Regions from separate parts of the Paenibacillus sp. DS2015 genome, predicted to be linked through region 2. Evidence: riboswitches for the same ligand, from Rfam matches in the RefSeq annotation. Region 2 holds a riboswitch; the other holds the start of a gene.
The links. Region 2 has a riboswitch for cyclic di-GMP ahead of J2T13_RS13590 (transglutaminase-like domain-containing protein). Riboswitches for the same ligand answer to the same signal wherever they lie in the genome.
Positions count from the first base shown of each region.

Region 1: another riboswitch for cyclic di-GMP. It lies ahead of J2T13_RS19585 (methyl-accepting chemotaxis protein); the one in region 2 lies ahead of J2T13_RS13590 (transglutaminase-like domain-containing protein).

Region 1 covers NZ_JBNPWS010000027.1:7,857-15,739, forward strand. Annotated here, with positions in the region: gene J2T13_RS19580 (amino acid adenylation domain-containing protein) at 1-1,899, opposite strand, end outside; gene J2T13_RS19585 (methyl-accepting chemotaxis protein) at 2,027-3,790, opposite strand; cyclic di-GMP riboswitch class I at 3,967-4,051, opposite strand; gene J2T13_RS19590 (hypothetical protein) at 4,245-4,382, opposite strand; gene cysK (cysteine synthase A) at 4,589-5,503, opposite strand; gene J2T13_RS19600 (hypothetical protein) at 5,602-6,621, opposite strand; gene J2T13_RS19605 (hypothetical protein) at 6,714-7,547, opposite strand.
Region 2 covers NZ_JBNPWS010000014.1:31,911-39,793, reverse strand. Annotated here, with positions in the region: gene J2T13_RS13600 (collagen binding domain-containing protein) at 1-1,545, opposite strand, end outside; gene J2T13_RS13595 (response regulator) at 1,757-2,893, opposite strand; gene J2T13_RS13590 (transglutaminase-like domain-containing protein) at 3,014-3,817, opposite strand; cyclic di-GMP riboswitch class I at 3,831-3,913, opposite strand; cyclic di-GMP riboswitch class I at 3,952-4,032, opposite strand; gene J2T13_RS13585 (FAD-dependent oxidoreductase) at 4,320-5,765, shown strand; gene J2T13_RS13580 (DMT family transporter) at 5,976-6,440, opposite strand; gene J2T13_RS13575 (Crp/Fnr family transcriptional regulator) at 6,491-7,189, opposite strand; gene J2T13_RS13570 (DMT family transporter) at 7,245-7,670, opposite strand; gene J2T13_RS13565 (sensor histidine kinase) at 7,835-7,883, opposite strand, start outside.

The sequences.
Region 1 (7,883 bases), on a different contig from region 2:
CTCCGTTAATGTGACCATGTCACCCGAACGATAATATCTTTTGCCGGAATTCGGGTTCATAGGATCGGAGACAAATACTTCATCTGTCTTTGCTTGTTGATTCAAATAGCCCTTTGCCATACCTATGGAACTGATCAGCAATTCCCCCATAACGTTCAATGGACAAAGTTGATTATTCTCGTTCACAATAAGCACTTCGTAATTCGAGATTGGTGTCCCGATACAAATGTTAGATAATTGATCCGGAACTTCATAATCAATAGTATGCGTGGTCGTCACGACCGTTACCTCTGTAGGACCATATGCATTTACGATGATAGGTCTGTGATTAAGCTTCTTCTGGAATACCCGAACGGACTCCCCAGTCAAAGCTTCGCCGCCAATGACAAGACTCTTAATCTGGCTGTGCTTCGGTGCGTCCTCATCACTGAGATATGCGGATAACTGATTGAAGAATACCGTAGGCAGAATACCAATACGCGTTGCCTTGACCTCTTCAATAGCTGCTGTAAATGATTCAATCGAGAAACGCTGTTCATTGGAAAGTAAATGTAGCCTAGCACCACTACTTATCGAACTAAATATGTCATATACCGATGCATCGAAGCTAAAGGTAGAATACTGCATGATCACATCTTCTTCGTTCAACTCCAGGTGATTCATCGTTGCAGTGGCAAGGTTAATAACACCTGCATGCGCGATCATAACCCCTTTAGGCTTACCTGTAGAGCCCGAAGTGTAGATCACATAAGCCAGATCGTCTCCATCTATCTGTACATCGATAGGATCCTGAGGATACAAATGAAGTTGAGTATCTATGCAGAAGACCGCATCGTCTGCACCATGTTGATCCAATAACACGTCTAACCTGGCTGTATAGTGATCTTTTGTAATGATAAATTTAGATTGTGTATCCTTTATAATGTAGGCATTCCGATCGTCTGGGTGCTCTGGATCAAGAGGGACATATGCTCCACCAGCTTTCAGAACACCAAGCATCCCTATAATGGCTTCGATACTTCTCTCCATGAATATGGAGACAAATCCACCTTTAACAAGCCCTTTAGCTAACAACATATGAGCTACTTGATTGGACAATTGATCCAACTGGCTATAAGTTAAGCGCGTAATTCCAGAAGAAAGAGCTATTCTATTGGGAAAACGACTTAACACCGATTGAAGCATCGCGGGAACGCTCATCGCAAGCGGAAGCTCCATTGCTGTATCGTTAAGTACATCATAGGCTTCCACGTCTTCTTCAGTCAGCATTGGTATACTTCCAATAGAAATATCCTCCGTCACCATTGCAGCCTTTACAATGTACTGGAAGTGACGCGCAAATTTACGAATAGTGCTCTCTTTGAACAGATTTTTGTGATAAGCAATGTGGATCACCCATTGGCCTTCTTCTTCCTGTACAGACCAGTTTAGTGAACTATCCTCAAGCATACTATCCACACCATAGATCGTCTTCACAATGGCAGATTGCCCAACCATTTCTTCAATTACCGAGACGGGTAAGCTGGCCGCATAGGTATGTTCCAATTTATCTGAAATCTGTGTAAACAATTCTTGAAATGAAATATTCCCTTCACAAAACGTCCGGAACGGTAATACATTTCCTCTGCTATCTTTTACGCCTATTACCAGATCTTTCTCACCTGTCATTCTATACAGAAACGCTATATAGCAACTAAGCATCCAACCATGCATATCACTTCGATCTTTAAACTTGTTGATCTTCTCTGCATCTACATTCAATAAAAAGGTTGTTTGCTGCACCTCTCTAACCGTGGGGTGTTTAGGGAAATCCGTATATATATCGAATGTGGATAGAGGAGCCTTAAGCTCCTCCAACCAATATGTCTTGATATGCTCTGCCATCAACAAAGTATTCACAGTATCCGCTCCTTACCTATATCTCTATCTTTTCTATCTATCTTTTCTATCTCTCTATCTAGAATTGCAGTGAATAAGAAACTCATGCTATTATTTGTGACTGTCATTCGCAGACGACACGTCATTACTAAATCTTCAATCCGTCGACTAGGACTTCTAGTTCATCAGAAATATGATTCAAATGCTCCGCTGATTTGACAAGTTTATCAGAGGAAGAGCGTTGTTCCTGAGCTCTTTCCATAATCTGATCTGCGACTACTGCATTCTTCTCTGCCAATACAGCAAGTTGCTTGATCGAGGATGTGACCTGTTCTGTCTCTGCCACCATTTCCTCCGTTGCAGCAGAAACCTCTTGAATCTGACTTGTAACGGACTCCGTAGCGACTAATATTCCCTCAAACAACATACCCGTTTCTTTCACAATCTCAATACCTACTTCTACGTTCTGTTCGCCCTCGTTAATCGCCGATACAGCTATTAATGTTTCTTGTTGAATATGATGGACTAGCTCTGTAATTTTCTCAGCTGATTTCCCCGACTGTTCAGATAACTTCTTCACCTCGTTAGCAACAACTGCGAATCCCCGTCCCTCTTCTCCTGCTCTAGCCGCTTCAATGCTGGCATTTAAAGACAGAAGGTTGGTTTGTGAGGCAATCTCTGTGATGACTTGTACGATCTCACCAATTTCTCCAGAACGCTTCTGAAGCTGTTCAATTGAAATCACCGAATTTAAGACAGATTTCTGAATCGAGTCCATCTGGCTCATCACTCTACCTACATTGTCACTACCTTGCTGAGACTGTTCTCTCATTTGCATAGACGTATCCGTTAACATCGTGTTGCTTGCAGCAATCGTACCTACTCCTGAGGAAATTTCCTCAAGTGACGTCACACTCTCCGATATAGACTTACTTTGCTGAGATACCCGTTCCGATATCTCCTCAATATTCGTCGTAATTGCCATGGAGTTCGCATGACTATCCTCCACAGTAGAGAACAACATTTTGGATTCCTCAGCTGATTCTGTAGATACCGTTTTGATTGTCGTTACTAAGCTATTTATATTATTTACGGTCATATTAAACTTCTCGGCTACCTTACCAAGTTCATCTTTACCCGTTGCTAATTGAACACTAAAGTCTCCCTGACTTAGCTTATCCAAGGCGCCCATCAAATCTTTCACCGGAGCAAAGGTTCGCTTCAAAGTGAAATATTGCATCGTTATTATAACGATCAATGTCGCTAGTAAAACTAGTGTCGTATATTTAACTAATTCTTGCTTACCTTCTGCAATTAAGCTTGCATCGATATCCATGGCCATATATGCGAATACAGTTCCTGTACTATCTTGAAGGGGGGAAAGTACCGTTACCCAATTCCCATAATCATCGTTATACGGTTTAGTGAAGGTCATCTGCTTCGTCTTCATCATGTCCTTAAGAGCATTTACGATAAGGGTAGGCTGATCATACATGTCTCCTAAATGCATACCCTCCGCTTCAAAGATATCTAATATGGCTGTTGGAAAAGCAATATTAGACGTTTTATAGCCGTCCTCAAGTTCAGAACCATAGATATATCCTTGTGCAACGTTAGGGTGTACAATGGACAATTCATCAAATATCCCCATTAATTTCTTCTGAATGGGTGAATTACGGTCAGTGTTCGCCTTTGCCTCTGCTGCCTCTTCGGGTGTTACTTTGTTGATCCAAGCAGTCATAATTTTTTCTGAATCTGAATTTAATTGATTTGTCAGAACCCGTCCCTGAATATAATTACTGGATGCAATTAATATACTGCCTGTCAAGATGATGAATAGACTCGTCAAAAGCATATTTTTAGTAACAATACTTCTTTTGGTGAAAAATCCAAATAATTGTGGCAACTTCATTTCCTATCTCCTCTTGTTATGTAATTTACTTTGGTTTAGGTAATTCGGCTGACTATATAGACAAATCTACGTAATACTAAAATACCCCCTTTACTGATCGTTCCATAAATATTCTGCTAAAAATCCAAAAAAAAAGATGCCTATATCGCAAAAACTGCCATAGGCACCACCAAATCAAGTGCAACTGGCTGACATTTCCTCGAGGAAGTAGTCCCTATAGCTTTGCGTCACTACTTTTCAGTAGTTTTGCCGATATGCTTTTCCAAGAACTAGAAACAGAATAGTTCCATATTACTACCGTTTTGGATATTTTTCTACACACTTTCATTATTTTCTGAAAATATTGTAAAATCTTTCCGTTACAATCATACTTCTTGAAAAAAAGCAGAAAAAAAGTAGGACCATGGGTATCCTGCTCCTAACGCCAACTCAAGGATTAGATCTCTTCACCCAACTACACAAGAACCATAGTACCTATATATTTACGAGCCTCCGCTGTTAACAACAGTACGATACATGGTCCTTCACCTGCACCCATAAATGTCACTTTAGCCCCCTCATCGGACCGTGCCACAGAATATCTTGATTTCATGGCTCACGAAGGGGCGGAGACCATACATATTTGCTAAGTCTGGAACAGTACCTTTTCATTATACAAAAGCGCTACTATAGACACTGCATACTGCATCATAAAAGGCATAATACAACACCAAAAAGGCACCCCGATGAGTGGATGCCTTTTTGGTGCCTTTCGCATGTTCTACCATGGAGCTATAGACTTATGAGCGATCTGTAGCCTTAGAATAAATCCATACTTAAGTAACGCTCACCTGTATCAGGAGCGATACATACTACTCTTTTACCTGCGCCTAATTTCTTAGCTACCTGAATCGCCGCATAGACAGATGCACCTGAGGACGGGCCTACCAGCACCCCTTCCAAACGCGCTAAATCCTTCATCATTCCAATCGCATGTTCATCCGAAATTTGAATAATTTCATCATATATATCTGTGTTTAGGATACTTGGCACAAAACCCGGGCTTGTTCCCACCAATTTATGTGGGCCCGGCACTCCTCCTGATAGAACTGGCGATCCTTGCGGTTCAACCACAGCAATGTGAATATTCGGTAAAGCCTTACGCAACGTCTCGCCTGTACCGGTAATTGTCCCCCCAGTACCTGCTGTAGCTACGAACGCATCAAGCCGGTGCTCCATCTGCTCCAGAATTTCCGGCGCTGTCGTCATCCGATGGATATCAGGATTAGCTGGATTCTCGAATTGTTGTGGGATGAAACTGCCCGGAATCCCTTCCTGTAGCTCCAGCGCCTTAGCAATAGAGCCTGGCATTCTTTCGCTACTTGGCGTCAAAACCACATCCGCACCGTAAGCTTTCAATATATTAATTCTTTCCTTGGACATGTTATCCGGCATGATCAGAATCGCCTTATACCCTTTGGCTGCTGCAATCATCGCAATCCCAATTCCTGTGTTGCCACTCGTAGGTTCAATAATCGTTCCTCCGGGGGTTAGGAGACCATTCTTCTCAGCCGTATCAATCAGATTAAACGCAGCTCGATCCTTCACACTTCCCGAGGGGTTAAACATTTCTAACTTCACATATACATCAGCGGCTCCATCCGGAACCGTACGATTCAATCTCACCAATGGCGTACGTCCAATAAGTTCTGTTATATTCTGAGCAATAAGCACTGTTCATCTCTCCTCAGCTGTCTGGCTTTCTTACAATAAATTTAATTATTAGGATAACATAAAGCCTAGCGATATACTAGGAATAATCCAGATCTCATTCAGCTTTCCAAATATACAACAAACGCCTCATCAAAGAACGCCCCAACAGATCGTTCGAGATTCAGATCATCAAAGTGGGTCCCTTTGCTTTGATACATTTTAAAACTAACGGGTTTAAGGTCCTTGTAATATCGCTCTCGCGCTGCAACATAATCGGATTCTTCGACTTCCTTTTTTAGATGACTAAAATACGTTTTCCCTTGATCCCCTTCATGATCAGCACGTGAATGAAAGATCTCCTTCACTTCGATAACACTTGAATTTAATAATACTTCATACTCAGCCTCTTCCTCTTGGCCATCCCATGAGTTCTGTTCCTTGGCTATATAAATATATTTATCGGTACGTGTATCTTTATATCGTTTTATTTCTGAAAATGCGTTAAGACCCATATTGCCCAACATATCGCCATTCAGCGCCTGATCGCCATTAAATTTCATGTTGACTAATCCATCCTTATACAGGATGAGGGCAAGGTCAGAATCCACCATTGAATAACTTATCTCATTAATCCCGCCAAGTAACTCAGGAACTCCATCAAAGTTCAAATCTATTAAGATGTAATCTCTATCCGGTCTGGAACTTAACGTATTTACCCAAATCAATCGCTTTGCGAATTCTTGTTTAGCCAATTGTACCGCCTTCATTTTAGCTAATTCTTGCCTTTTACTCACAGGTAATGTTTCATACTTAACAGAGGCATCGCCCCTCACAAACAAGTTATCGCTAATCTTATAGAACACAACACCCTTTTCCTTTTTCATTTGAAACACGCCGACCTCTTTACCCTTTTTCAACGCACTGCTTGTTTTTTTCATGTTAGAACCGCTAATAATGTATGTCGTAGTATTCTTCAGAATGGTTACTTTACCGATATGTCCTTCTTTTAACAGAATGCCTCCCCAAGGTATCGAAACACTTGAAGATGCGGAAGGCTGATTATATGCAAGTGCTTCATTGCTAAAGGGAACTACGAGCAGTAGCACAACTAACCAAGACAGCATTCTAATTTTTTTCATATATACGTCTCCTTCAACCTATCCATTCACATAAGAATGAGCAACCTTCATAGAGGTCGCTCATCTTCATCTATATGTGTTCTGTCCTAATATCATTTATTCTTATATGCCTTTATTTGTTTTTCCGTTAAACTTCCGCCCTTTCGGTTATACTCAAGGAGCCTCCATGACTTTTTACCACTAACGCTAACCTCTTTTAGAAAAGCATAACCTACCGTGGGTGGTCCATAGATCTCTGCACTTTCTAGGACAGCCTTCTTCACCGCTGAGGTCCATAACTCCATAGGCAAAAGGTATTTCCCTGCTGATTTCACATTCTCCGTGTAAGGAAATTGATAGTTGGTAAAGTTCACATAATATAATCCATTTCCTAAGGCATAAAGTTTGTTCACCTGAGATGAAATCGGTCCATCCACTGCATTCTTCCCATAGTCTCGCATGAAAAAGTAACCATCCTTATACCTAACCAATTCCTGCTTATATTCACCCGTCTTTATATAATCCTTAGCTGCAATCGTACGTCCAAATAACTTCTGAGTCAGTTTGTTCACTTGTTTCGCAGAGTATACGTTATAGGTATAGGATACATCTTCATCGCCTATCGCTTCAATTTCAACCATGAATTCCTTCGGAATAGCCCTCGACACTGGCGTTAAGTCTTCACTAGTAAATATTACATCATCAGAAAGGAATCCGTTACGTATGTATTCCATGATCTCAAAGTCCGACATCTTCTTAACTACAATCGGGTCATATTCAGCAGTGAAATAATACAAGAAGGAGATGAGTTTGCTCTTGTCCGCTGTATTCAGTTTTGGATAGGTGTTCTTGAAAGAGGAAGCACTTGTTGCTGCTGATACAACCGAATGTACAGTTCCACTAAAGCATAATGTTGCAATGAATAATAACGCCAGCACCTTTTTCATTGAAATCCTCCATTTTCTGTCTTCTGCTATTTTGCTAGGTACATATATAACTCCCGTAGTATAACAAATTACCCATCTACCTGATAGGATATGATTACCATATATAGGACGATAGCATTGCTTTTTCTTCTGAAAAAGTGAGGAATAAATATATTTAGATCAGCTTTATGAAGAGCTTCGGCCATATTTTGATAAGGTAGGTATGATGAAAACGCCGAGTTCATAATGTGGAATACCGAGTTAGGCAAACTTAACATGTCAAACAAATCAAATCCGCAATTCTTATCTTTGCAATTTAATTAATTGAGTCTGCTAATTTAGCAATGTACTTCATTA
Region 2 (7,883 bases):
CTTCAGTGTATTGGGTAGGAACTCTAGCCCCCCATTCGTAAATGTATCCTTGACGACCGCGTTGCTCATAGGCTTTTTATCACTGTTAAAAACGATATTCCATTGGGTCGTCTTCGCACTGTAATTCGTACTACCATTTGATTTACTACCAATTACACTTACAAACTTATGTGCAACAGTAGCACTCTCACCGCTTTTTGCCGTGACCGTGTTGTTTACATTTGTATCCGCATATACACGTTCTATATATTGGGTTTGATATTTAATCGTGTATGCAGTATCTATGTCACTTTCAAAATTCAAATCAAAGCCAAGCTTACCATTCACTTCACTTGCAAGTGGAGTGAATGTATATTCACTTCCATTCAATAGAACTCCCTTATCATCAAACACTTCAAGCGAATTAGAAACCAACTTCATCCTGCTATCAAAGCGATCTTCAATCCACGTATCCGCTGATAAAATCTGTTTTTCACCAAAATTGTACTTCACTTCCCAAGATACAATTTGATTCACTTTGTCATATACACCGGAAGTCTTAGTCAGTAGCTTCTCACGTATAATGTCCTCTTTTGCCTGAGCTGTAGCCGACTTACTACCTGTTAAGTTCGCAATATTAGTGAAGCTTGTCTCAACTTCCCCCGTAACCATTGTTGAATATTGCAGGCGGTATGCTGAGTTTATACTCAGGTCCTTGAAAGTAAGCTTATATGATGAACCATCAGGTTCAGTCTCATAGCTGTACTTACTGGGATCTATTGGACCTCCAAGCACCGTTGAACCGTCTACATTAACTATGAGCGAAATGATACTGAAAGTACTTGGGTCCAGTAGCAATCCCTGTGGAGTATCATCCGTGATTACAGCATTCTCCACCTTGTCGAGTGATGTATTCACATCAATCGTCCAATCTATCTTTTTGGCCTTGTCAGCAACTCCATCCTTAGACAGCAGTTGGCCCTTATCCGGTTTAATGTTAACTTCTACCACTTGGGTTCCACCCTGAACCTGGAAAGGAATCAATACATTCGCGTCACCCTTGATAGTATCTTTATTTAGTTCCGTATGTACTTCAAGTGTTCCAGTGACATTAGAGTGATTTTCTATAAACTCATTGAAAAGCATCGTTACATGTCCAGAAGTATTTACTGTAAAATCCCCTACCTTCTCACCATCTACTGTGAGTGGACCCCCAAAGTCATTGTAAATTTTGAACTCTTGTGGGATATCAAACTCAAATGTGGAGCCATCCTTAAATGAGTGATTATTATCAAGTTTCCACTCATATTCTATGCGAACCGCAGAACCTAACTTTGTTCGATCTGACTGATCAGGATTATAGACCGCATCAATAACGGTACCCGCATTATCCGTAAGAGTCACCTTAGTTAATATACTCGGTTGCGCCGCAGCTAATGACGCCCTATTTAGGGTATTACTTCCCAGTGTAACATCCTCTGCACTGACTTGATTAATTCCCACACCAAGGATACTATGCAGCATGAGTATCATAGTGATGATGGTTACGCTAATTTTTTTTCTCATTTTCCGACTGAGTCTCCTATTCTTTAATAAAGTTTTATTCTTCTACTGATACTTAACAAAAAAAAGGGCCTAAAGTGTTGAAAGTTATCACTTATTGAAGTATACAGTGAACATCTATACAATTTCTGAACAAACGCAAAGAACCCGAGAGACTTCCCACTTAGAGGGTGCATCTTGTCGAGTTGCAGTTAGTTCTATTTAGTTCAGTTATTCAATTACTACCTTGACGTACCAACCATTGCTCATACCACTCTGTAATATACGCGCTGGGTGGTTCATTAAATTCATCCAACAAAGTCGCAATCAAAGAGCTATACTGTCGATTAACCAATATATAATTGTCCATGCGTGCATATATTTTCATTAGAGCAAAATGGGCCTTTTCCTCTTGCACATGCTGAACACATATTTCAATATACCAAAATATAGACTCCTCCATCTGACCCTGTTCCTCATACCAATCTGCGATCCCATAAGAAATGCTAAGCCACAATTCCTTTAGCCGTTGACGTTCACTTTCCGCCCACCAATAATCATATTCCTGCAGGTAATTACCGGTATATAGTTTCATGATTTCTATGTAGTCGTCTATAGTATCTGCTGATAGAGGTGGGGATGAAGCTAATTTAGTCTCCCACTCTTCTACGTCTAACTGAACATCTTCAATAGTCAGAACATAATTCTCCATTGAATTAACAATTTGAAAATGTCCACCATATGATGTCAGTGTTTTACGAATATGATAAATGGCAGTATATAATTGCGAATATACTTTATCCGGTTCATGCTCCGGCCATAGCATATCAATCAACACCGATTTACGAACGAGTTGACCACGATGCTGAAGTAAATATAGAAACAACTCCTGCGCTTTCGCCGTACGCCATTGAATCACAGAAAAGTGTCGATTCGAGACTTCTACGGTCACTTGTCTAAATATATTCATCCGCAACGTAAGCGTCTCAATTTCAGTCTCAACTTGCTTAGATTCTACGCGTTCACTAATCCGATCTATGGTTTTAGTTAAGCGATCCGCTCCAACTGGTTTCACTATATAATCTACAGCATTTAGTTCAAAAGCTTTAACTGCATATTCATTATACGCCGTTACAAATACAATATTTAAATCTGGCTTCTGCTCGAGGAGCTGTTCTGCTAGCTCAATTCCACTTATTTCAGGTAAGCTTATATCTAAAAAAACCAAGTCTACTTCCTTAAGGAGAATCTCCTCTCTTCCAATAATCGGATCTATAAATTTGCCGATCACTTCTATATCTGTAAGCTTCATAAGTTGACGTTCCAGGTAATCGATAGCGAGTTGCTCATCATCTACAAGAATCACCTTCATATAATACTCCTTAATCATGGGAATTTATTATTATCATTTCTTGTGATAAGAATAACATAATTCGTAAAATGAAAAAGCACATGAACGTAATGTTCATGGCTTCTTTAGCAAAGTTTTTATTTAATATTGTTTGGATACTGAGTATTTAGATGCATCTTTTATCATCGTGAAAACTGTAGTAGTACCCTTCCAACCTGCATCAACCGTTGTATCCACGGTTACCCATTTATGATTTAAATAGACTTCATTCCAAGCATGATAGGAATCCACATATTTGGTCGTACCCATGACCATCTTCGTAGGAACGTCAACACTCCGCAGCATCGCTGCAAACAAAGCAGAATACCCATAACAAATATCTTTTTTTGACGATAATGTACGATCGATTTGAGGAAGATAATCTGCCGGAGCGCTTGATGCCAGTTTGTTATCATATTTAATATTGTTAATCACATAATTATAAATAACTTTTACTTTTTCCGTATCCGATGCTGAATTCTTTGTTAACTCTTTGGCCTTTTGAACAGCTAGGCTTGTATCATTCCAATTGACATTCTGAATTGAATTCAAATACACTATGGAGCTATCGCTCAAATCAAGCTTGATTGTATCCTTATACACAACTTGATATTTATTCCCACCTGTTTGTTCCAATACGCTAATTGTATAATCACCGTTTCCTAATTGAAGAGGAAATGCCTCTACTTGCTCGCCGGTAGCTAAATTATAAGAATATTGCTCTTGACCTTTAATAATTAAGAGCTTTGTCTTAACATCTGCCTTCACATCATACTGCACACTAATAATTCCCTTGCTTACACTAGCTTCATTTAACCAAGTACCTTCAGCAGCATAGATTGTTGTTCCACTAAACAATGGACATAAGACAACAAGTGCAACCAGAAGTAACATTAACTTTCTCATCCATACAACCCCCTTCGGTGGCCAGGCTGCCATCTTAATTTAGAAGGCCCTATAGCTTTGCGTCCCTACCTTTCGATAGGTTTGCCATTATCGTCTAAAGTTCTATTAACTGAACGCAACAAAAAAACTGTCCGTTCGGTAACTGGCTACCATCCAACTAGGAAGGCCCTATAGCTTTGCGTCCCGATCTTTCGAAAGGTTTGCCGTGATCTGAATAGCTTTATTAGTCCCATAGTATCATAATCTTCCGTTATTACAAAGTGATAATTCGACAAAACGACGTGGATTCCTAGACAATCCAACCGTATATGATTGAACCTCGAAACAGTTTCTCTACTCGTGTGTATGGTTTTATCGGCGATTTCTTAACTGAGGATAGCTAACTAATCATTGTAGGCAAAAAGAACCTATTTGTAGTAGAATATCATTCAAGGAAATTAAGTACTATTTGCCTAAAATACACTTTAAATTCTAATAATATCAAGAGGTGAAATAAGAAGAAATGTTAACTAAGAAGAATGTATCCTATGGTCTTAAAAGACTGCTACTTACCGTACTCACCTTTCAGTTTCTCTTATCTAATCCTTTTGTCGTAACGGCACAATCCAAATCTCCTTCCGTAGTTACACCAAGTCACTATGATGTTGTTGTGATCGGAAGTGAAATTCAAGGTGTATTGCTTGCCCGTGAAGCCCGGAACCTAGGGCTAAAGGTGCTTATTCTCGATCCTCGTAGCAAGCCAGGTGGGGAGTTAATTCAGGGACAGATGTATTCTCTTGATGATGTTAACGATAATAATGGAAAAAGCCTGGTTCAAGGTGAGATAAAAAACCTCTTTGACAGGTATAATGCAGGCACAATCCGAAAATCTCTCGATTTTGAGAGCTATTATAACAAGATTATTAAGGGTATCCCCCTCAAAAGTGGTATTGTTATCGATTCAATTAACAGTGTTTCCTCAAACAAGGACAAGTCCCTACAGTCTCTCACTTATCATGGAAAGGACGGTACCCAATATACGATTCAGTCTAAATACTGGGTTGAAAATACCGATTTCAATGCCCTTAGCAGTAGACTTATCGACAAACGTATTCCCGGAATGGAGACTCTCTATAACGGAAAACAGCCGGATTATATGGCTGCTACTTATATGCTGAAATTCAAAAATGTCAATTGGGGCAAACTCCATCAAACGATCCTCGAGGATTATCCATTGACGAACGTGCGGAAAAAATATGGTCCTAACACCTATGTAGATTGGCACTTTGCCACCGGATTCAGCAATATTACCGGAAAATATAAACCCCATAATAGTCCACTCAAGTTGCGTGGGTTAAATGTAACTGATCAGAAGAACGGGGAGGTTATCATCAACGCTTTGCTGATTTATGATGTCAATCCCTCTGATCCAAAATCGGTACAATCAGCGATTACGAAAGGTCGTGCCGAAGCGCCATACATATTGAGCTTTTTACGCAATAATATACCGGGCTTTGCGAAGGCAGAGCTGAACGGCTTCCCCGAATATTTATATATCCGGGACTACAATCGGTACGAGACCAAATATGTGCTCGATTATCCGGATTTAATGAATAACAGAATGTTCTGGGATAATGTCAGCATTGGGGGTTATTCAATAGATCTACAGGGCACTAAAACCATTCCGACAGGGATCGGTTTTGGTAAACCTGATCGTTACGGTCTGCCTCTGCGTTCATTTCAGCTAAAGTCTTATGATAATGTCCTCGTTGTGGGGAAAAATGTAGGAGCCAATATCAAAGCTTACGGCAGCGCACGTATTATGCCAACCACCGCCCTAGCAGCGCAGACCATCGGTATTATTCTTGGACGTGAGAAAAACATGAAGCTTACTGAGTTAACCGCATCCGACTTCCAAAGAATCCATAAATATCTGGAGAAAGATTATAAAATTAAAGTGCGACAATAAAAATGAACAACTTCAATTCTCCTCACCATGAGCAGCGTTAATTTTTAAGCAGGGACAGATATTTATAAATCTGTCCCTGCTTTTAATGTCAGTATTAACGGAGTCGCCGCTATCGTCCCTGCTAGAATGTAAAGCCTCTTCTCTATCTACATTAAAATACGATGTAGCTCTTCAAGTCTATGGCTTCAAAAGACTTCCAGAGCCCTTGATTTATTCTTTTATAATGTGCTTCAATCTCCGTTCACCACCTAATTTAAATATACAAATGCCACCGATGATAACCAGTACACCTATCAACTGCTTGAAGGTAAAAGGAACCTGTTTCAGACCTAACCAGCCCATAGAGTCCCACAATAAAGCACACCCGAGCTGCGCTGTCATAACGATAGAAATGGCATATGTAGGACCAAGCCGTTTTATCCCCTGTACCATACAGATGACCACGCCTACTCCGATTATTCCACTGAACCAGTACCAAAGTTGCATATCGTGGAGGGTAAATAGTTCCTTTCCTTCAAAGATTAGTCCCATCACCAGTGAAGCTAGGAATCCCATACCTAATACTAATGTAGTCGTCGCCCAAGATCCCGCTTGTTCATTCACCTTACTGTTAAAAATATTTTGAAGACTGACTAGCGAACCTGCTACAATCGCCAATACTATTCCTAGAATCATAACCTTTACTCTCCCATTTGCTGATGTTTATCCTGGTACACTAATTGAACTTATTCGTAGATATTATGACCTGAAAGCGCACTTAATCTTTCCCTATCTTTCACAAGAATGAACCCTTTGTTCCGCTCTATCAGACCCTCTGTACAGAACTGCCCAATCACGCGATTCAGATGTCTATAGCTAGTTCCAATGAAGTTTGCTGCATCCCTTATACTAACTGCACTTTGTTGACCTTTAAATAAAGCATCGGATTCATCAAAGGAAACAGATAATAAATAGCTTGCTAATCGTACTTCCACTGGATGCATCAAATTGAAGCTCAAAGAATTGTTTTTAATGCGAAACTTTCGTGTAATGATATTCAGTAAGAATTGCAGCAACGGTGAATAATCACTTCCGTATTTTTTTAACCAGCGATGATGAACACCGATCATACAGACAGACGATACTGCCTCAACCGTATTGACAATGTTAATACCCTGTACGTATTCAATATCGCCAATGGCCTCAAGTGGTGTTTTAAAAGAGAGAATAAGTGTTTTGCCTTCCACCGAAGTGGTATAGATTTTAACCTTCCCTTTAACAAGAACGTATAGAACCAGTGCAGGATCTCCTTGGGAACAGATGAGTTCCCCTTGCTCAAAGCTGTATAGCGACAAATGCGGTATTAATTGCTCATTAAATACGGATTCTAGTTGATGAGCATGTAAATAAAATGCTAGTTGCTCACGATCTTTAATTTCTTTCATTACTCAGTTACACCTCTAGTCATTAAGCTATCATCTTTATAGCATATACATACTATCACAAGCCTAGGATCACTACACCCGCTATCATCAACCCGATCCCAATGAACTGCGGTATCCTCATCTTCTGCTTCACCACACCGAACCATCCATTAATATCTATTATAAAAGTCAGACTTAGCTGGGCAATCATTAGTGCAGATACACTAAGCGTAACCCCAATATGCTGGATAGCCGAGACATTACTGAAAATAATAACCGCGGCTAAGGCACCACCCGTCAAATATAGCGGTTTCACTTGCTTAAATCCTTGCCATTTCCCATCCCGAACGAACAATAGGATTAGTAACGCTGTAACGAATCCAGTGAACTGTGTGAGAGTCGCAGCTTGCCATGTGCCGGTATCTTGACTAATCCGAGCATTCGCTACCCCTTGCAGAGTAATAAAGGCACCGCCTAAAAACGCAAATAACATCCCTTTCATCGTCTCTCTCCCTACCTAATACTTTTCTCTATATCATTAAATAATATATCCAAGTATTGTGGGAAGGACATATGTCCTCAACTTGTAAAAAAGCCCGAGGGAAATGCAGTATTTCAACCTGCAGTCTACTCGGCTATTGGATGCCCTTTTCTATAAAGGGGTATTTATGGATTGTCTTCGATGGTAAAACAAAACAAAGTCCCCTCTATATTT